2 regions of the Halobacillus ihumii genome follow, and region 1 is predicted to be linked to the other one. Evidence: a T-box and tRNA genes for the amino acid it is inferred to sense, from the RefSeq annotation. Region 1 holds a T-box; the other holds one or more tRNA genes.
The links. The T-box of region 1 lies ahead of alaS (alanine--tRNA ligase). A T-box ahead of a tRNA ligase gene usually reads a tRNA of that ligase, here a tRNA-Ala.

Region 1 (11,293 bases):
AAGGTGCGTGGTCCAGCCTGAGGGCTGGCAAGGCCTATGTCTTCATAAGCTATAACCACTAACCTTCTGCCAATACTGTCTAAGTCACCCGCTTCAATCAAGCGGGCTAAATAATGGAGAGAGGCATTGACATCGCTTCCGCGAATAGACTTTTGAAATGCTGAAAGAACGTCATAATGGGCATCTCCGTCTTTATCGTGCGAAAAACTTTTCTTTTGCATACACTCTTCGGCTGTTGATAAATCAATGTAAACTACCCCGGTTTTATCTTCGGGAGTGGAGAAGGCAGCAAGTTCTAATCCATTTAGAGCCGCTCGTAAATCACCGTTGGCGGCAGAGGCGAAATGGGTAAGAGCTTCGTCTGTCAGTTCAATATGCATATCGCCAAGACCGTTTTCATCATCTTCAAGGGCCCGATGGATCGCCTCTACAATATCTTCTTGTTCTAACCGGTATAATTCAAATAAATGACATCGGCTTCGAATTGCGGGGTTGATAGAATGATAAGGGTTGCTCGTTGTGCAGCCGATCATTGTCAGGATATTACTTTCAAGGTGAGGGAGAAGGAAATCTTGTTTAGCTTTGTCTAAACGATGGACCTCATCAAGAATTAATACCATTTGTCCATGCATTTTTCCCTCTTCAACGGCAATTTCCATATCCTTTTTCTTATCTGTGACTGCATTAAGAGTTTTATATGGTAGATGTAAACTTTTTGCCAGTGCTTGTGCCATGGACGTTTTTCCTGTCCCAGGAGGACCAAAAAGAATCATAGACGCCAGGCGGTTTGCTGTAATCATGCGATGAATGGTTTTACCTTTTTCGACTAAGTGTTTCTGGCCGATAATCTGGTTAATGTCAGAAGGGCGCATGCGAAAAGCTAATGGTTTCGTGCTCATAAGTTTATGCTCCTTTAAAGGAATAGTCCAAGCAGCTATTTAATGAACGTTCTTTATATTTCTCCGCGTATCTACGATTGCAGTGGGATAAAAGGAGGGTGGAGCAGACATTCGGTCACGAGTGGCTGCAACGGCTTGGATTTTCCTGTTATATTGATAATTTTTAGCGTAGGACTAATCTTAACAAAATGCAAGAAACTTGCTATTCATGCTATAATAGCGTTTGGTATCAATCGTGTTACTGAAATTGTTTCATCATATCTAAAGATTTTTTGTTTTTGAGGTAAGGTTAGGCTTAACATACGACTTCAGAAATAAACTACGCTTGCCGCGGAAAGCGACTGCCCGAAGTGGGAATCAATCTCGCTGTTAGGGACGAAAGATTATCAACTTCCAGGGTTAAAGAGCAAGAAAATATACTAAATTGTTATAACCTAAATGTGTTTATATAATAAAGTTTGTCGAGCAATAAGCGATGAGGTTTGCTTATTGAAGGAAGAAGGGTGAATAATATGAAGATCTCTACGAAGGGACGTTACGGACTGACGATTATGATCGAGTTGGCCAGAAAGTTTGGTGAAGGTCCAATCTCCTTAAAGCAAATAGCGAGGGATAATAATTTGTCCGAACATTATTTAGAACAATTAATCGCACCGCTTCGGAACGCTGGTCTTGTAAAGAGTGTCAGAGGCGCATACGGCGGTTATATGTTAACAAAGTCCCCTCATGAAATTACAGCAGGGGACGTCATCAGGATATTGGAAGGACCAATCACGCCCGTTGAAGGAATTGAGGACGAAGAGCCAGCAAAACAGGCCCTATGGAAAAGGGTTCGTGATGCGGTGAAGGACGTTTTAGATACAACAACATTAGAGGATCTTAAAGATCATGTAGATGATCAGACACAAGATGCCTATATGTTTTACATTTAGATAGGGAGGTGCTCGGTTTTGAAGTCTATTTATTTAGATCATGCTGCCACAACTCCTGTTCATGACGAGGTCATCGAGGCAATGGTCCCGGTATACCAAGAGATTTATGGCAATCCTTCAAGTGTGCATCAATTTGGACGTAAAGCGAGAAATGTTCTGGACCAGGCGCGAAGGACGGCTGCTCGCAGCATTGGTGCTAAAGAAAAGGAGATTGTGTTTACGAGTGGTGGAACGGAGGCTGATAATTTAGCTATTATCGGAACGGCCCTGGCTAATCAAGGAAAAGGGAAACATGTGATAACCACACAGGTAGAGCACCATGCTGCACTCCATGCAGTACAATACCTGGAACAAAATGGTTTTGAAATCACTTATTTACCTGTATATGAAGATGGACGTATTCGTATAGAAGATCTCGAATCTTCATTAAGAGAAGACACGGTCCTAGTCTCGATTATGACGGTAAACAATGAGACTGGAGCGATTCAGCCCATGAAGGCAATTGCGGAATTGCTCACTTCGCACCAGGCTTATTACCATTCTGATTTCGTCCAAGCCTACGGGTTAATGGACATCAATGTAACTGAGCTGCCTATTGATTTATTAGCTGTCTCAAGTCATAAAATTAACGGTCCAAAAGGGGTAGGTTTTCTTTATATACGTGAAGGAACACCTGTGCAGTCACTTGCTCATGGCGGAGAACAGGAACGAAAACGGCGGGCAGGAACAGAAAATGTACCGGGAATCGTCGGCTTTCAAAAAGCAATGGAACTGACAGAAACAGAACGTCTCGATAGAAAAGAGCGGTACAGTCATTATAAGGAGCTATTTTTAGCGGAATTATCGAAGGAATCTGTTGACTTTCAGATAAATGGAATAGAAAATCAAACCATTGAAACGATCGTTAACATTAGTTTTCCAAACATGAATGTTGAAGCATTGCTGACCAATTTTGATTTGTCAGGCATAGCAGCTTCGAGCGGTAGTGCTTGTACAGCGGGATCAGTTGAGCCTTCTCATGTATTAACAGCGATGTACGGCAAAGGTGATGCAAGAACGGTGAACTCTGTTCGGTTTAGCTTTGGGATTGCTAATAATGGAGAAAATGTTAAAGAAGCAGCGAAGCGGATCAGCCAAATCATTAACAGGCTGAAATAGGAAGGTGAATGAAGATGAAAGAAGCAAAAGATACACGCGTAGTCGTTGGGATGAGCGGGGGAGTCGATTCTTCTGTAGCGGCCCTGCTGCTTAAGCAGCAGGGTTACGATGTTGTTGGTATATTTATGAAAAATTGGGATGACACTGATGAGAACGGAGTATGCACAGCAACAGAGGACTATGACGATGTGATTCGAGTTTGTAACCAATTGGATATCCCATACTATGCAGTGAATTTTGAGAAACAATATTGGGATAAAGTGTTCACATACTTTCTCGATGAATATAAAGCAGGACGAACTCCTAATCCTGATGTGATGTGTAATAAAGAAATTAAATTCAAGGCATTTCTTGATCATGCCCTAGCTCTCGGGGCCGATTATTTAGCGACAGGGCATTATGCCCAAGTACGAGAAGTTAATGGATCTTACGAAATGCTGAGGGGTATAGACAACAATAAAGATCAAACGTATTTCTTGAACCAGCTCTCTCAGGACGTGCTCGCCAAAGTTATGTTCCCGCTCGGTCATATGGAGAAAAAACAAGTGCGGCAAATTGCTGAAGAAAATGATCTGGCGACAGCCAAGAAAAAAGACTCTACAGGGATATGCTTTATCGGGGAGCGTAATTTTAAAGACTTTTTAAGCGAATATTTACCTGCTCAGCCAGGGCCTATGCAAACACTTGAAGGTGAAGTGAAAGGTCAACATGATGGCCTCATGTATTACACATTAGGTCAAAGGCAAGGACTCGGAATCGGCGGACCGGGAGAGCCCTGGTTTGTAGTCGGTAAAAACGTGAAAGATAACGTTTTATATGTCGGGCAAGGATATCACCATGAAGCATTATATTCCGATGGTTTGGTTGCAGCAGACGCCAATTGGACAAGTGGTGAAGCACCAGAAGAAAGCTTTGAATGTACTGCTAAATTCCGTTATAGACAGGGCGACAGTAAGGTAACGGTTACTCCGCTTGCGGAAGGAAAATGGAAAGTTGATTTCCATGACCCTGAACGGGCAGTCACACCGGGGCAGGCCGTTGTTTTATACGATGGTGAAGTATGCCTCGGTGGTGCGACGATTGATGAAATTATGAAAGAGAACAAAACACTGTCTTATGTCGGTTAATGATACGGCCATGTCCGAATGTTAAACGGACATGGCTATTTTTTATAAAAAGGGGAATCACAGATGGATAAAATGACGAGGGCGATTGAACTCATGCAGAACCATAAGTTAGAAGAAGCAGCTAAATTATTTACAGAAGCCATTGATGAAAACCCGAAAGATCCGCTCGGGTATATTAATTTTGGTAACTTGCTTGTTCATTTGAATGAATTTGAGCGGGCGGAACGCTTTTTTAATCGTGCCATTGAGCTTGATAGTGAGGCAGGCACAGCCTATTATGGTTTAGGGAATGTGTTTTATGAACAAAAATCCTATACGAAAGCTCAGAAGCAATATTTAGTAGCGATAGAAAAAGGATTAGACGAAGCTGATGTTCATTTCATGATGGGAATGACGTTCATTCATCAGGAGTATGTCAAACTGGCACTGCCCTACTTATTGCGGGCGGCAGAGTTGAATCCTGATGATGTAGATATACAGTTTCAATATGGACTCTGTTTAGCTCAAAATGGACAAATTGAGGACGCTGAACAGACGATGAATCGTGTGCTACAATTAGAAGATCAACATAGTGATGCTTACTATAATTTAGGAGTCGTTGCCTTATATAAGGAGGATGCTGAAACAGCTCTTAACTACTTCAATAAAGCACTCGACATTAATAAGGAGCATGCGCTGGCGTCTCATGCTAAGGCACAAGTTGAGCAAGCTCTTAAGTGAAGATTACGTAAAAGGAGAACCAACATGGCTGAACAAACGCTATTTTCTGAGACAAGTGAAGAACGCCCTTATATAAAAGGGGAATTGGGTCGGATGATTTTTCATAAGGAGTCGGAGCATTTTTCGATAGCCTCTATAATCGTAAAGGAAACGAACGAAGACTTCGATGAAAAAAGCGTAGTGATTAAAGGCCATTTTCCTCCACTCGAAATTGGAGAGACGTATGTTTTTCATGGTGTTTTTCAGGAGCATAAAAAGTTCGGACGCCAATACCAAGTCGAATTTTATAAACGGGTACTTCCTGAGACTAAGGATGGGTTGGTTGTCTATTTGTCGAGTGATCTATTTCACGGTATTGGCAAGAAAACCGCCGAACGAGTGGTAGATAAGCTAGGTGAACAGGCTCTTTCAACTATTTTAGAAAATCCAGACGTTTTGAAAAAAGTTCCGAAACTTCCGAAAGAAAAACGTGAAACCCTATATAATACGCTAAAAGAACATCAGGGATTTGAACATGTAATGATCCATCTGAATCAATACGGTTTCGGTCTTAAGCTTTCACAGAAGATTTATGAAGCGTTTAAAGATCAAACTCTTGCCATTATTGAAGAGGATCCTTATCAACTGGTGTTCAAAGTAGAAGGTTTTGGCTTCCACCGTGCAGATGAAATGGCAAAAGTACAGAAACTGCCGTTTGATCATCCTACAAGGCTGCGGGCAGCCTGTTTATATATCTTACAGCAGAGCCTGTCGGCTGGACATGTTTATCTTCCGACAGCAGCCTGTTTATCGCAAGTGGAAACTCTCCTTAATAACAGCAGTGGTGAAAAATCAATCACCTTTGACCAATTATCAGAACAAGTTATGCGCCTCGCTGAAGACCGCTATGTTTTTATCGAAGAGGACCGTGTTTACTTGCCTTCCCTCTTTCATGCAGAGAATGGATTCTGCCACCAGCTTGAAAGGATCATGGAGCAAGAACTCGAAACAGAACATACACAGGCAGAGCTGTTGAAGATCGTCGGAGATATGGAAGAAGAAGAGTCAATTAGTTATGGCGAAGACCAGTTTTCTGCGATCGAGAAAGCATTGCAGTCAAAAGTTATGATTCTGACAGGAGGCCCGGGGACAGGTAAGACTACTGTGATTAAAGGCATTATTAAAGCGTATTCAACGCTTTATGACCTATCTACTGATAAAATAGATTACGATCAAGGTGAGCCTTTCCCTTTTATACTCGCCGCTCCGACTGGCCGTGCCGCTAAGCGTATGACCGAGTCGACCGGTTTACCGGCCAGTACGATTCATCGTTTGCTCGTTTGGGATGGTCATGACAGTTTTGACAAAAATCAAAACAACCAGCTTGAAGGGAAACTATTAATTATTGATGAATTCTCAATGGTTGATATGTGGCTGGCTAACCAATTGTTCCGTGCTATTCCCTCAGATATGCAAGTCTTGATAGTTGGAGATGAGGACCAGCTGCCATCTGTCGGTCCTGGACAGGTGTTAGCTGATTTATTAGCGTCGAATCAGCTGCCTTCTGTACAATTATCAGAGGTGTACAGGCAAAAAGAAGGGTCAAAAATTATTCAGCTGGCCCACGAGATTAAAAATGATCAATGTAACAGGCAGTCGCTGACAAAGGAGCATGATTTTAATTTTATCAATGCCCGGGAGCATCAGCTGAAAGATTTAGTAACGAACATTGTTAAAAAGGCGTTAGATAAAGGAATAGAGTCACGTGAAGTGCAAGTTCTCGCTCCGATGTATCGAACGGATGTGGGTATTCATAAACTAAATGAAGAGATCCAGCGAGTCGTGAATCCAAAAAGCAACCAAAAGCGAGATCTGACGTTTAAAGATATGATTTACCGTAAAGGCGACAAGGTGATTCAGCTTGTCAACCAGCCGGAAGATGGTGTTTATAATGGTGATATAGGAGAGATAGTGGCTATTTTCCGTGCAGAAGAAAATGTGGATCAAGTGGAACAGGTTGTCGTCGATTATGATGGTAAAGAAGTTGTCTATCCTAAAAAAAACCTTAATAACATTATGCATGCCTATTGCATATCCATTCATAAATCGCAGGGAAGCGAATTTTCCATTGTGATCCTGCCTGTTGTCCGCAGCTATCGCAGGATGCTAAGAAAAAACCTGCTGTACACAGCCATAACGAGATCGAAGCATTCACTGATTATATGCGGGGACACGAATGCCTTTCTAGAAGGTGTGCAGACGACTGATACGAACTTAAGATATACTCATTTAGTGGATAAACTGCAGCAGGAATCGACCGAGGAGATGAATGAAGAAGTGATGGACGAAGAAGAGCTTTCTCCATATGACTTTATGTAAAGGCGGGTGGCCGTATGGTCCATGAATTAGGTTTCTCAGGCAGTACCATTATGTCTGATCCAAATCAATTTCAGCAACTATTTAATGCAAGGTTTAAGCATGTAGAAATAGGGGAGTTTCCGAGCTATACAGATTTTGAATACTTTCTTCGCCTGGCCAACAAGAATGGATATCGTTATGGGGTTCATTCTCCGCTTATACGCGGAGAGAGTAAATATGATCTCCTCGACTTTATTTCTTTTGAACCTGAACAGGCAAGGCAGCAGTTTGAAAAAGAAGTACGGACATTATCGATGTTAGGCGCTGCTTATGTACTCGTTCATTTTCCATTCATAAAAGAAAGCAGCATTCAGGGTATAAATGCGAAAGTGGAGGAGGGATTGAGTTTTCTTAACAGATTACAGGAAGACTACAAAATCTCCATTGTTTGTGAGCCTAAACTTGGCCCTGCTATGTCTCCTCATAATATTAAAGTTGTTCATGATTTCCCTCAGTATCTTTGGGAAACTTACAGCTTGTCTCTTTGTATTGATATTGGCGACTATTTGCTGGCGGTTGGGGAAGAATGGCCCATTTATCTCAAGAAGTTGGAGCCGTTTATTAAAGTAGTCCACTTACATAATATTTTAATAGAAGGAACAAAGTATATTTGGGTGCCGCCGCATCCTAATTATGAGGAATCTCAAGGGTATTTCAGGATTAAGCCGATCATTAATTATCTGGCCCGGGGGCAGGCTAAATATTTCATATTCGAACATACCCCCCATTCCAGGCCTTCCGATCAGTTTGTAACTGAATCGATTAGCTGGATAGACAGCGTTCTTCAACATGTATGAAGGGAGATAACTAGGGACATACTATTTGGTAAAAAAAGGAGTATGTTCTATGAAATGTCCAAATTGCCAGGGGCGAAACCTTGGACGCATAGGCAATGACCAATATTATTGCTGGACATGTTTTATCGAATTGTCTATTGAGGATGGAAAGGTGAATATTAACCAAATAGAAGAGGATGGAAGTTTAAGTTCCTTAAATGATATTTTCTATCAGTCGGGATCATAAATGAGCGAGAAAGCCAATAAATGGATACTCCGCAGTGTAATATGCTTTGTAGTGTTACTCTTCATGCTTATTTTAGCTTGGCTGTATCCTTATTATGACCATGTAGTGCTTATGATCCTGCGAATTCTTTTACCCTTTATACTCGCGATCGTGTTATCTCTATTACTTCATCCTGTTGTACATTTTTTGGAGGAGCTTGGCTTATCACGAAGTTTATCGATCCTGCTTATCTTTGCTGCCTTTTTTTCGGTCACCGGATTTTCCATTTATCGTGGTTATCCGCACCTATTGGAACAGTTGAAAACATTGAGTGTGCAGCTTCCGCATCTAATGGAATCCTATCAAAACTGGACAAGCGAATTTTATGCCCAAACAGAACGTTTTCCAGATGGCATTCATGAGCATCTTGATGAGCGTTTTTCTGACTTTGAGGCATGGCTGAGTGAATGGCTGATGTCAGCAGCTGCTGCATTAAGCGGGGTATTTAACTTGATTGTATTGCTGGCTGTAATTCCGGTCATGACGTTTTACTTCTTAAAAGACCATTCGCTAATTTTTCATTCTTTGTTACGTCTTCTTCCGGAAAAATGGCATGGGGAAGCCCAACATGTCAGTGGTAGACTTAGTCATTCACTTGGAGGCTATATTAGAGGGCAATTACTGATCAGTTTATTTGTCGGCTTTTTTGCGACGGTAGGTTTTTGGCTGGCCGGACTGCCTTATCCGCTCTTGTTGGGAGTGGTGGCCGGGATTACTAATATTATCCCTTATTTTGGGCCACTGCTCGGGGCAGTTCCAGCTTTAATCGTTGCGGTAACGATTTCAGTAAAAACACTTATTATAGCTCTTATTGCTATTTTTGTGATTCAGATTATGGAAGGGAACTTGTTATCACCATACATTATGGGGAGAAGTATTCACATTCACCCACTATTAATTATATTAGCATTACTGGCTGGTGGTGAGCTTGCTGGTGTGGCAGGCATGATCGCAGCAGTCCCGGTTCTTACTTGTTTAAAAGTGGTGGTGGAGGAAATTGGCCATTCGCGTCTGCGCGTTGACAGATAGTCAGATGTTATCTATAATAGCGCATATCAATACTATACGAACGATGAACACATTGAAGGAAATCAGTAGGCAGCAGCCCCTTTAGAAGAGAGATACTTCCATAGGCTGAAAGAAGTATAAAAGAAGCTCTGTTGAACGCTATTCCCGAGTGCGGCTAATACCCGCCGGCAAGCGCCCCGTTATGTGCGTGTTGAGGTGATAGACAGAATAGAAGTGTCTATAATCAGGGTGGTACCGCGGAATAAACTCCCGTCCCTGCCATAGTGCAGGAACGGGAGTTTTTCGTTTGTATGGAGATATTAATATTGGAGGTTGAAAAATGAAATCATTGACTTCGGCTGAAGTACGACAGATGTTTTTAGACTTTTTTAAAGAAAAAGGCCACAGTGTCGAACCGAGTGCATCACTTGTTCCACATGAAGATCCATCTCTATTATGGATTAACAGTGGTGTAGCTACCTTGAAGAAATATTTTGATGGCCGTGTGATTCCGGAGAACCCGCGAATTGTAAATGCGCAGAAATCGATCCGCACAAACGACATTGAAAATGTAGGTTTCACAGCCCGCCACCATACATTTTTTGAAATGCTCGGTAACTTCTCAATTGGAGATTATTTTAAAGAAGAAGCTATGGCCTGGGGATGGGAATTCCTTACGAGCCCGGACTGGATTGGATTTGATGCTGAAAAACTATCGGTCACGGTTCACCCGGAAGATGATGAAGCCTACTCATTATGGAAAGATAAGATTGGGGTAGATGAGGAAAGGATTATCCGGTTAGAAGAGAACTTCTGGGATATCGGCGAAGGTCCAAGCGGTCCTAACACAGAAGTCTTTTATGACCGTGGTGAAGCATACGGTCATGACCCAGAAGACCCTGAATTGTATCCAGGCGGAGAGAACGAACGTTATTTGGAAATATGGAACCTTGTATTTTCTCAATTCAATCACAATCCTGATGATACGTACACACCGCTTCCGAAAAAGAATATTGATACAGGAATGGGTCTTGAGCGGATGGTTAGTGTTATTCAGGACACGCCAACCAACTTTGAAACCGATTTGTTTATGCCAATCATAGAAGCGACTGAAGAGATATCAGGATATAAATATGGAAAAGATGTAGCCCATGATTCGGCTTTTAAAGTAATTGCGGATCATATGCGTACGGTTACATTTGCTGTTAGCGATGGAGCTTTGCCTTCTAACGAAGGACGAGGATATGTGCTCCGCCGGCTATTACGGAGAGCTGTACGATTTGCAAAGCAGATTGGAATTGATCACCCATTCATGTACAGACTTGTTCCTGAAGTAGCAAACATCATGCATGACTTTTATCCAGAGGTGCAACAAAAACAAGAGTTTATCCAGAATGTCATTCGTACGGAAGAGGAGCGCTTCCATGAAACATTGAATGACGGCCTGGCCATTCTTTCTACAATTATGAAACAGGAAACAGAGAAAGGAAGTAACATTTTCCCTGGTTCAGAAGTTTTTCGTCTTTATGACACATATGGATTTCCGAAGGAGCTTACCGAGGAATACATTGCCGAAGCTGGTTTCACGATAGACGAAGAAGGGTACCAAACTGAAATGGCAAAGCAGAGAGAACGGGCTCGTAATGCACGTCAGAAGTCTGATAGTATGCAAGTTCAGGCAGGTGTACTTGGAGATGTTCATGTGGCGAGTGAATTTATAGGCTACGACCGGCTTTCGGCTGAAACAAAGGTGGTTGAGCTAATTAAAGAAGAAGACTTTGCTTCAGAAGCAACTGAGGGTGACAGAGTCTATTTCTTCCTTGAGAAGACACCTTTTTACGCTGAGAGCGGCGGTCAAATTGCGGATGCAGGCACGATAAAAACAGACGAAGCCGTGCTCGAAGTAACGTCTGTTCAAAAAGCTCCAAACGGACAAAATATGCATGAGGCTATTGTTAAACAAGGAATGCTCACCAAGGGGGAGCTCGTT
Region 2 (11,293 bases), 1.9 Mb from region 1:
GCATAAGCGGTACTAGTAAGGCGAGTATGAGCATGAGCATGGTAACGGGATTACGTCTTTGCTTCACCACATCGTTCACTCCCTTTTGAATTAATAACTTCGTTTCTCCCATTGGCTATTAGTAATATTTACAAGTGACGCATCGTTATTCCCACTCGTAAGCTTGAGATTCGTTACATACCACCCTCTGCCGTTGGTACTTCCATCTGTCTCGTAGCGGAAACGGACATATTCTGTGCCTTCAGGGATGGTCACCTTTTCAGACTGCCAGGAAACGCTTGTACCGGTATAAGGCTGATGTATCTGTGACCAGTTTGCTCCGTCGCGGGACACTTCGATCACGCCGAAATCATACCCTTGTTCGATCCGGTACCAGGAATTAAAGGTGAGTGCAGCGGTTTCGTTAACCGAGACCTTGGCTGTTAAGGTTCGGTTTAGTTGATCACCGTAACCTGCGAACCAAGCCTTGTCTTTCGTTGGCATGCTGACAGGAATCGCGTCAGCCACTTTTCTGGCAAATTGCCTGCGAGCCGGGTTAGTCGATACCGTATCTCGTGTAGGGTGAACCCGGTTTGTCAGTAAAATAGCGATCGTTTCATTGTTGGGATTAATCACGATCGACGTTCCTGTGTAACCGGTATGGCCAATTGATGAAGCCTCAGATAAGGCATCCATATACCAGCCCTGAGCAAGTTCCCAGCCCAGGCCGTGCTCATTACCCGGGAATTCTGGTATTTGATTTTTGATCAATAACTCCACCGTTTCCGGTTCGAGGATTTGCTTGCCCCCATATCGTCCTTCGTTTAAAAACATGTGTCCTAATTTGGCCAGATCTTTTGCTGTAGAAAAAACACCCGCATGTCCAGCTACGCCTCCAAGTGACCAGGCATTCTCATCATGGACTTCTCCCCAAACAAGACCGCGTCCTGTCCATGGCTGGTATTCAGTTGCTGCAATCCGTTGTTTTAATTGTTCGGGAGGGTTATACATGGTATCCGTCATGTTGAGAGGTTCCGTGAGGTTTTCTTTGACGAAAGTATCCAGGCTTTGACCTGAAATGCGTTCAATAATAGAAGCTAAGGTAATCATGTTGAGGTCACTGTAGGTGTATGTGGTTCCTGGTGGATTAGATAATGGATACTGGTAGACATATTGCAGCCGCTCCTCTTTGCTATCTCCAATCGTGTAGAGCGGAACCCATGCTTTAAACCCGGAGGTGTGGGTCATCAGCTGTTTGATCGTTACATTTTCTTTTCCGTTTTGTGCAAACTCTGGAATGTAGTCGGCAACCGGGTCATCTAATTCAAACAAACCTTGTTCATAAAGTTTCATAGCTGCCGTGGTCGTGAAAATTTTACTAAGAGAGGCAATATCAAAAATCGTATCTTTCTGCATGGCAATAGGATCATTAACCTTGTTTCCTTGATCATCCTTGTACAAAACTGCACTTCCATACGCTTCATGCTGGACGATATGCCCTCGTCGAGCTACAAACGTCACGGCACCGGGCATTACCTCATTTTCCATCATCGATTTCATCACGGAATCAATTTCTCGTAAAGGAGTTTCCATCATGCCTGCTCCTTTAATGGATCCCGGATGTAAGATAGGGGAAGATGGTCCTGGATTTCCCCAGGAAAAAGCAGGATGTGCCCGCTCTTGAGTCCGCTTTTTTTCTTGCTTTTCAATTGTAGGCTGATTTTTTTCGCTCGCCATCACACTCCTTTCTGAATGTGCCGGTAACATAAATGAAACAGATAACATAACTAAGATCGTCAGTAACGATGTTTCCTTTTTCATATGTGCCTCCTTTCAAACTTGTACCTCTTTTTGAAAAGGTTTACATTGCTTGTTCTCATCATAAGTTAACGACAATATAGTTGTCTATACCACATAAGTCGCATTAATAGTTTGAATAGTGTGAAAAATGGTATAAAGGAAATAGGTAAATAGTTACTCAAATTCTAGTTAAAGGAATTAATGGGTTGCATTTTATACATATCTGATTGCCTTGTCCCATATAGTTAGATAGGTGATGTAAGGGGAGTGGGGAGATATGATACGGCGTATGAAAACAGCTGGATGGTTACTCGTAGTAGTCGGAGTTGTTTGTTTGATTTCCTATCCTGTACAAGAGGTGAAAGATGCCTGGCAGGTATGGTCTTCGCCACTTGCAGGCAAAGTGATCGTATTAGATCCCGGGCATGGAGGTCCAGATGGCGGTGCAGTAGGGGAGAATGGAACAGAGGAGAAAGAAATCACTCTGCAGATTTCGCAATATTTAAGGGATTATTTGCAGCAATCTGGTGCACTGGTTTATTTAACGCGTGAAAATGGGAACGATCTATCTTCTGAAGATGCAGGCAGTTTATCACGGCGTAAAGCTGAAGATATTAGAAATCGCGTTGATTTCATTGAAGATAAAGAAGCTGACTTTTTCATAAGCTTACACTTGAATGCCATTCCTTCCAATAAGTGGCGGGGAGCTCAAACCTTTTACAATTCAAAGAATGAAGAAAGTGAAAGTCTGGCTAAGTTTATTCAGTCTGAAATTCGAACATCCCTTGATAATACAACAAGGGAAGCGATGGGGTTGAATAATATTTATATCCTCAAACATACAGAAGCGCCCGGGGCATTAGTGGAGGCCGGATTTTTATCAAATCCTGATGAGCGGACTTTACTTGAGACTAATGAATACCAAAGGAAAATGGCTGAATCTGTATACAGAGGGATATTACGTTATGTCACAGAACTGGAATATCCCGATGACTCTGAAGAGTAAGCATATTGCTTAGAAAGCGGTTCATGTATGTTATACTTGCACTGATGAAACATTTCTAAGGAAGGTGACATTTTTTGCTTACACAAGAGGAAGTACTGAATATTCTCCACTCTATCGAAGATCCGTTTTTACATAAAACGTTAGAAGAGACGGGTGGAGTTGAGGAGATAAAGATTAAGGAAGAGAAGAATCACGTCAGTGTAAAGGTGTTAATTGCTAAGACCAACACGGCAGAACAAATGGAGCTGCAGCAAACGATCGTCAATGCTCTTAAAAGTGGCGGAGCGGCTACGGTGGGACTTCGCTTTGATCAGCTGCCTGACGACGTAATTGAGAAATTTCAGCCCGCTGCTGAAGAGGCTCAAGAAGCGTCATTGCTCGATGGTAAAACAGGCACGAAATTCATTTCCATTGCGAGCGGGAAAGGCGGCGTAGGGAAATCAACTGTAACAGTTAACCTTGCTATTGCTCTTTCACGCTTAGGTAAAAAAGTCGGTATTATCGATGCTGATATTTACGGATTTAGTGTACCAGATATGATGGGAGTGGAAGAACGCCCGGTTGTCCGCGGAGAAAAGATCATTCCTGTGGAACGTTTCGGAGTGAAAATCGTATCTATGGGCTTCTTTGTGGAGGATAACTCTCCTATTATTTGGCGTGGTCCAATGCTGGGTAAAATGCTGACAAGCTTTTTCAAAGAGGTGGAATGGGGCGATTTGGACTATCTCCTGCTTGACCTTCCTCCAGGAACTGGCGATATGGCGCTGGATGTACATGCCATGCTTCCATCCTCCAAAGAAATAATCGTAACAACCCCACATCCTACTGCTGCATTCGTAGCGGCTCGTGCGGGTCAAATGGCGATTAAAACAGAGCATGAGATTCTGGGCGTTGTGGAAAATATGGCCTACTTTGAAAGTAAAGAAACTGGTAATAAGGAGTTTGTTTTTGGCCGTGGCGGCGGAGCGAAATTAGCTGAAGAGCTGAAAACTGATATTCTTGGTCATGTTCCTTTGCAACAACCTTATGAAGATGAGGATGTATTTGCGCCTTCTGTGTATCAGTCAGATCACCCGATCGGTGTCACTTACCGAAACATGGCTGCTAAAATAATCGATAAATATTAATATAAGTAAAAAGCACGCAGTTTGTTTCTACAAGCTGCGTGCTTTATTGATCGTTAAGCACCTTGTCCTGAGCTGGACTGCTCTTGTCCACCCTGCTTTTGCTTTTGTCCTCCACTTTGCTCGCCGGTTTTCATTTTCTCTGCAGCCTGGAGCAAAGTTTCGGTCATTTTAGCTTGAAACACAGGGCTGTTTAAAGTTTCCTGTATCGTTTTCTCTAAGTGAGCTCTAAATTTCTGACCTTGCATAACTTCAAGCATCTGCTCCATCATTTCAGGGTTTTGATACAGCTCTATAAGTGATTTCTGATATTCAGGGTCTTTCATTAATCCCTTCATCAGTTTTTTTTGCTCTTCTTCAATCACTTTACTGAATTCCTGGACAAATTTTGGATCTGTAAAAAGTTTACTCCAGAATTTTTTGCCTTTTTCTGAAAGCAGGGTTTCACTTACAGCTTGTTTGACCACTTCAGAGTCCAATGCCATAGCTTGCTGCATTTGCTCATCGGTCAGCACCTCTGTCATTGCTTTCTTACCATCATCTGTCTTTAATATATCCACCATCATTTTTTTGGTGGTTTCGTAATCCGCTTCCCCGCTGGCTCCCGAAGTACCGCCGCAAGCGGTTAAGAAAACAACGAGTAAAACGGGACATATCAAGCGTAATATGGACATGAATTATGTCCCCTTTCCTTTGTTCTCCTTGCTTTACTATTTGCATTTCGACAAAAAATTATGCGGACTTGAGGAAAAATTGCACGCTTCATGATAAAATACGAAAGGGTAATTTAATGTAATTTAGGAGGACGTAAAGTGACCAGTCGAAAATGGGTGAGAATGTTTCTAACTACACTGTTAGTCGGTGCAGTATTAACTTTACTTACCAGTTTTGTTGTAAAATCAGACTCCTACCTAAGGGTGTTGCAACCGCTTCAATTAAATGAACTGTTAGGAGTGCTGTTATTTTTCCTTGGATTTGGGCTTATTTTTAGTGTCATCAGCCAAATGGGCTTTTTTGCATACTTAACGGTTAATCAATTTGGGTTAGGGGTTTTTCGAAGTTTTTGGCCATCAATCCAGGTTTTCTTGGTAGCCTTTACGCTATTTGACCTCATCTACTTCCGCTATCGCGCAGCAGAAGAAGCATCGGTTTGGCCCTTCTTATGGACAGCCATCGTTATATTCTTGTTATCGTTATTAGTCGCTTGGTTAAAGGCTAAGGAAACGAATAGGAAGGCATTTATCCCAGCTTTATTTTTCATGGTTGTCGTTACAACTGTCGAATGGGTTCCAGCCTTACGTGCTGAGGGAAGTGCTTACGTATGGTTAATGATTATTCCTTTATTTGTTTGTAATGCTTATCAGCTTTTATTGCTTCACAGGTTAACAGCAAATCATACATCTAAAGTGAAATAAGCGGCCATTATTAGCCGCTTATTTTTCATTCTTCTTTAATTTTTGCCTGACCACCGTTTACTAATTCAGTAATCGTAACAAACTTAAGATCTTTTTGTTTTAGTCCCGGAATAATGACTTCCAGTGCTTTGGCTGTTTGCTTGATTGAATCAGAAGCATGCAGCAATATAATATCCCCTTTTGAACTATTCTCCATGATTTGATTTATGATTGCGTTCGTACCAGGGTTTTCCCAATCACGCGGATTCAGGCTCCACTGAACTGTTTCAAGCCCTTCTTTTTCGATGGCCGTTAATATTTCCTGGTTTAAGTGACCGTGAGGGGGACGCAAATAATTGATATCTTCAAACCCTAATTTTTCAAAAGCCTCTTTTGCCTTTTGGATATCTTTTCTTATTTGCTCAGGCTCCATCTTTACATAGCTTTCGTATTCATATCCCATCATAGCAATTTCGTGTTTACCTTCATGAATTTCTTCTACAATGTCCGGATGTCGTTCTGCCCAGCTCCCGCTAAGAAAGAATGTAGCCTTCGCCTTGTGAGTTTTTAATTTTTCCAGGATATCATGTACCTTTTCATTTCCCCAGCTAATATTAAACGTTAAGGCGATAAATGGCTGATCACCATTTCCTTTAGATAAAGCTTTCGACTCGCCATCATTTGAAAAAACAGGGAGTTGACTACGTTGGCCGATCCACATCATAAATGCACAAAACAATGCAAGGAAAATAATTAGACTATAACGTTTGATTCGATCTGTTTTCCACGTATAAAAACTCACGCTACAGCAACTCCTTTTTACCTCTATATATAGTCCATGCTTATGAAAAATATGGACAAACTATGCTAGAAATCGTAAAAACAGGGTAAAAATAAAAGGAGTTACTTGAAAGAGGGTGGAAGACAATGTACGGTTTCATGACTAATGATAATGAACAGCTTGAAATAGAGTACTTGTTAAAAAGGGAGATGGAGGAAATTACGTTTGATTTAGGGGACCATCGGATTGATTCCGAAATAAAGGCTGCCATGGAAGAAAGATATGCAGTGTTATTTCAGTTATTTAGAAGGTTTGCAAGCCGGGAAGAATGCTTGCAATATATGCCGAGGAAGAAAGAGCAGAATTAACTTTGTTATGTTATATTCACTTAATACGGGAAGAGAAGTGTGAATAGATGAAACATATGAGAGCGATCATTTTTGATCTGGATGGAGTGATCACAGATACGGCTGAATATCATTATTTAGCTTGGCGCGCCTTAGCCAATGATTTAAATATTCCATTTGACCGTGAATTTAATGAGGAGCTAAAAGGAGTAAGCCGGGTTGACTCCTTAAATATGATCCTTAAGCACGGCGGCCTGCACCTGAAAGGGGAAGAAAAAAGGGAAGCCGGATCCAGAAATTTTCCTGACTGCAGCGGCACAACTCGGTGTAGATCCTAATTATTGTGTAGGAGTAGAAGATGCACATGCAGGGGTACAAGTTATTAAAGCGGCTGATATGTATGCAGTCGGCGTAGGGGACCCGGACTCGTTACGCATGGCCGATTGGATTATCGCTGACACCAGGGAGTTGACGTTAGATCAAGTTGACTAAACAAGTCCTGTCATAATTTTAATCATTTCCTTAAAACTCGAAGCCTGCTTTTCGGGTTTTTTTCATGATCCATTTTCCTTTATGTTTGGTCAACTGTTAAAAAGGTAAAAGAAATATGAGAAATTCCTTAAAAGTTATTGCACTATCTTTTCATTCTATGCTATATTATTAATCGTTGTCGGGAAAGGGCGAACGGAAACAACATCGACCTTTCAGAAACAAATAACTTTGTTGAAAAAAGTTGTTGACTTTATGATCTAGACGCGATAGAATAAATCTTGTCGCTAAAACGACAGCCAATTAATTTGATCTTTGAAAACTGAATGAACCAACCAGTACGTCAACATATTCTTTCTATTATATAGAAGGAATTCAAACAAGCACATTCGGTGTGCAAATGAGCAAGTCATTCTCAACTTTTATGGAGAGTTTGATCCTGGCTCAGGACGAACGCTGGCGGCGTGCCTAATACATGCAAGTCGAGCGCAGGAAGCAGGCAGATCCCCTTCGGGGGTAATGCCTGTGGAATGAGCGGCGGACGGGTGAGTAACACGTGGGCAACCTGCCTGTAAGATCGGAATAACTCCGGGAAACCGGGGCTAATGCCGGGTAATCCTTTTTTTCGCATGAGAGAGAGGTAAAAGATGGCCTTTGGCTATCACTTACAGATGGGCCCGCGGCGCATTAGCTAGTTGGTGAGGTAATAGCTCACCAAGGCGACGATGCGTAGCCGACCTGAGAGGGTGATCGGCCACACTGGGACTGAGACACGGCCCAGACTCCTACGGGAGGCAGCAGTAGGGAATCTTCCGCAATGGACGAAAGTCTGACGGAGCAACGCCGCGTGAACGATGAAGGTCTTCGGATCGTAAAGTTCTGTTGTTAGGGAAGAACAAGTACCGTGCGAATAGAGCGGTACCTTGACGGTACCTAACGAGGAAGCCCCGGCTAACTACGTGCCAGCAGCCGCGGTAATACGTAGGGGGCAAGCGTTGTCCGGAATTATTGGGCGTAAAGCGCGCGCAGGCGGTTTCTTAAGTCTGATGTGAAAGCCCACGGCTCAACCGTGGAGGGTCATTGGAAACTGGGGAACTTGAGGACAGAAGAGGAGAGTGGAATTCCACGTGTAGCGGTGAAATGCGTAGATATGTGGAGGAACACCAGTGGCGAAGGCGACTCTCTGGTCTGTTTCTGACGCTGAGGTGCGAAAGCGTGGGTAGCAAACAGGATTAGATACCCTGGTAGTCCACGCCGTAAACGATGAGTGCTAGGTGTTAGGGGGCTTCCACCCCTTAGTGCTGAAGTTAACGCATTAAGCACTCCGCCTGGGGAGTACGGCCGCAAGGCTGAAACTCAAAGGAATTGACGGGGGCCCGCACAAGCGGTGGAGCATGTGGTTTAATTCGAAGCAACGCGAAGAACCTTACCAGGTCTTGACATCCTTGGACCACCCTAGAGATAGGGTCTTCCCTTCGGGGACCAAGTGACAGGTGGTGCATGGTTGTCGTCAGCTCGTGTCGTGAGATGTTGGGTTAAGTCCCGCAACGAGCGCAACCCCTAATCTTAGTTGCCAGCATTGAGTTGGGCACTCTAAGGTGACTGCCGGTGACAAACCGGAGGAAGGCGGGGATGACGTCAAATCATCATGCCCCTTATGACCTGGGCTACACACGTGCTACAATGGATGGTACAAAGGGCAGCGAAGCCGCAAGGTGTAGCAAATCCCATAAAACCATTCTCAGTTCGGATTGCAGGCTGCAACTCGCCTGCATGAAGCCGGAATCGCTAGTAATCGCGGATCAGCATGCCGCGGTGAATACGTTCCCGGGCCTTGTACACACCGCCCGTCACACCACGAGAGTTGGCAACACCCGAAGTCGGTGAGGTAACCTTTATGGAGCCAGCCGCCGAAGGTGGGGCCAATGATTGGGGTGAAGTCGTAACAAGGTAGCCGTATCGGAAGGTGCGGCTGGATCACCTCCTTTCTAAGGAAATATGCAAGGCGGAAGCACCCTTACGGGTGACGGAAGCTGCCGCATACGGAGGACGTACCTGGTTGGTTGTTCAGTTTTGAGAGATCAAAAAACATAATGATCCCTGTGAATGGGCCTGTAGCTCAGCTGGTTAGAGCGCACGCCTGATAAGCGTGAGGTCGGTGGTTCGAGTCCACTCAGGCCCACCATTCAACGGGGCCTTAGCTCAGCTGGGAGAGCGCCTGCTTTGCACGCAGGAGGTCAGCGGTTCGATCCCGCTAGGCTCCACCATATAATGAACTTTAAAACACAATGACATTCTTGTGTTTTAAAAGCAACCCTTAGAATGGGATGAACCTTGAAAACTGGATAAGATATTTCAGAACGTGTTGGATCGTTAGATCCGCACGGGATGACAAGACATCAAACATCAATTTTTTAAACGTCTTTTCACAGATAGTTAAGTGAATAAGGGCGCACGGTGGATGCCTTGGTACTAGGAGCCGATGAAGGACGGGACTAACACCGATATGCTTTGGGAAGCCGTAAGTAGGCTGTGCACCGAAGATTTCCGAATGGGGAAACCCCCTGCTCGTAATGGAGCAGGATCGTTTACTGAATACATAGGTAGACGAAGGCAGACCCGGGGAACTGAAACATCTCAGTACCCGGAGGAAGAGAAAGCAAACGCGATTTCCCAAGTAGCGGCGAGCGAAACGGAATCAGCCCAAACCAGAAAGCTTGCTTTCTGGGGTTGTAGGACACTCCTTTGGAGTTACCAAAAAAGAAGATAGATGAATCGATCTGGAACGATCAGCCAGAGCAGGTAAGAGCCCTGTAATCGACATCTTCTTTTCTCCGGAGTGGATCCTGAGTACGGCGGAACACGAGGAATTCCGTCGGAATCCGGGAGGACCATCTCCCAAGGCTAAATACTCCCTAGTGACCGATAGTGAACCAGTACCGTGAGGGAAAGGTGAAAAGCACCCCGGAAGGGGAGTGAAAGAGAACCTGAAACCGTGTGCCTACAAGTAGTCGGAGCCCATTGATGGGTGACGGCGTGCCTTTTGTAGAATGAACCGGCGAGTTACGACTGTATGCAAGGTTAAGCGTCAGAAGCGGAGCCGCAGCGAAAGCGAGTCTGAATAGGGCGAATGAGTATGCGGTCGTAGACCCGAAACCGTGTGATCTACCCATGTCCAGGGTGAAGGTCAGGTAACACTGACTGGAGGCCCGAACCCACGCAAGTTGAAAATTGCGGGGATGAGGTGTGGGTAGGGGTGAAATGCCAATCGAACACGGAGATAGCTGGTTCTCTCCGAAATAGCTTTAGGGCTAGCCTCAGAATAGAAAGTCTTGGAGGTAGAGCACTGATTGGACGAGGGGCCCCTACCGGGTTACCGAATTCAGTCAAACTCCGAATGCCAACGACTTTGTTCTGGGAGTCAGACCATGGGTGATAAGGTTCATGGTCGAGAGGGAAACAGCCCAGACCGCCAGCTAAGGTCCCTAAGTGTGTGTTAAGTGGAAAAGGATGTGGAGTTGCTTAGACAACCAGGATGTTGGCTTAGAAGCAGCCATCATTGAAAGAGTGCGTAATAGCTCACTGGTCGAGTGACTCTGCGCCGAAAATATACCGGGGCTAAACACACCACCGAAGCTGCGGATTGATCCGAACGGATCAGTGGTAGGAGAGCGTTCTAAGGGCGGCGAAGTCAGACCGTAAGGACTGGTGGAGCGCTTAGAAGTGAGAATGCCGGTATGAGTAGCGAACAAAGAGTGAGAATCTCTTTCACCGAAAGCCCAAGGTTTCCTGAGGAAGGCTCGTCCTCTCAGGGTTAGTCGGGACCTAAGCCGAGGCCGAAAGGCGTAGGCGATGGACAACAGGTTGATATTCCTGTACCGCCTCCTTTCCGTTTGAACGACGGGGGGACGCAGGAGGATAAGGAGAGCGCACCATTGGATGTGTGCGTCCAAGCAGTGAGACGGTCGAGGCAGGCAAATCCACTCGGCAACGTCAAGCTGTGATGGGGAGGGAACTAAAGTACCGAAGCTCCTGAGTTCACACTGCCAAGAAAATCCTCTAGTGAGGAAAGAGGCGCCCGTACCGCAAACCAACACAGGTAGGCGAGGAGAGGATCCTAAGGTGAGCGGGAGAACTCTCGTTAAGGAACTCGGCAAAATGACCCCGTAACTTCGGGAGAAGGGGTGCTCCTCTGCCGAGGAGCCGCAGTGAAAAGGCCCAAGCGACTGTTTACCAAAAACACAGGTCTCTGCGAAGCCGTAAGGCGAAGTATAGGGGCTGACACCTGCCCGGTGCTGGAAGGTTAAGGGGATGCGTTAGCGCGTAAGCGCGAAGCGTTGAACCGAAGCCCCAGTAAACGGCGGCCGTAACTA

Region 2: it has a tRNA-Ala gene. The T-box ahead of alaS (alanine--tRNA ligase) is inferred to sense a tRNA for this amino acid. The anticodon was not compared.

Annotation. Positions count from the first base shown of each region.
Region 1 covers NZ_CACVAO010000001.1:354,646-365,938, reverse strand. The annotation lists gene G6R08_RS01985 (replication-associated recombination protein A) at 1-899, opposite strand, end outside; gene cymR (cysteine metabolism transcriptional regulator CymR) at 1,412-1,831, shown strand; gene G6R08_RS01975 (cysteine desulfurase family protein) at 1,850-2,989, shown strand; gene mnmA (tRNA 2-thiouridine(34) synthase MnmA) at 3,004-4,116, shown strand; gene G6R08_RS01965 (tetratricopeptide repeat protein) at 4,180-4,836, shown strand; gene recD2 (SF1B family DNA helicase RecD2) at 4,861-7,194, shown strand; gene G6R08_RS01955 (TIM barrel protein) at 7,209-8,030, shown strand; gene G6R08_RS21930 (hypothetical protein) at 8,080-8,256, shown strand; gene G6R08_RS01950 (AI-2E family transporter) at 8,257-9,324, shown strand; T-box leader at 9,368-9,584, shown strand; gene alaS (alanine--tRNA ligase) at 9,644-11,293, shown strand, end outside.
Region 2 covers NZ_CACVAO010000001.1:2,292,965-2,304,257, forward strand. The annotation lists gene G6R08_RS11440 (glycoside hydrolase family 3 protein) at 1-40, opposite strand, end outside; gene G6R08_RS11445 (serine hydrolase domain-containing protein) at 91-1,800, opposite strand; gene cwlD (N-acetylmuramoyl-L-alanine amidase CwlD) at 2,057-2,785, shown strand; gene G6R08_RS11455 (Mrp/NBP35 family ATP-binding protein) at 2,860-3,912, shown strand; gene gerD (spore germination lipoprotein GerD) at 3,966-4,583, opposite strand; gene G6R08_RS11465 (KinB-signaling pathway activation protein) at 4,722-5,324, shown strand; gene pdaB (polysaccharide deacetylase family sporulation protein PdaB) at 5,350-6,105, opposite strand; gene G6R08_RS11475 (hypothetical protein) at 6,231-6,452, shown strand; partial or broken gene G6R08_RS11480 (HAD-IA family hydrolase) at 6,509-6,923, shown strand; rRNA gene G6R08_RS11485 (16S ribosomal RNA) at 7,342-8,908, shown strand; tRNA gene G6R08_RS11490 (tRNA-Ile) at 9,029-9,105, shown strand; tRNA gene G6R08_RS11495 (tRNA-Ala) at 9,112-9,187, shown strand; rRNA gene G6R08_RS11500 (23S ribosomal RNA) at 9,355-11,293, shown strand, end outside.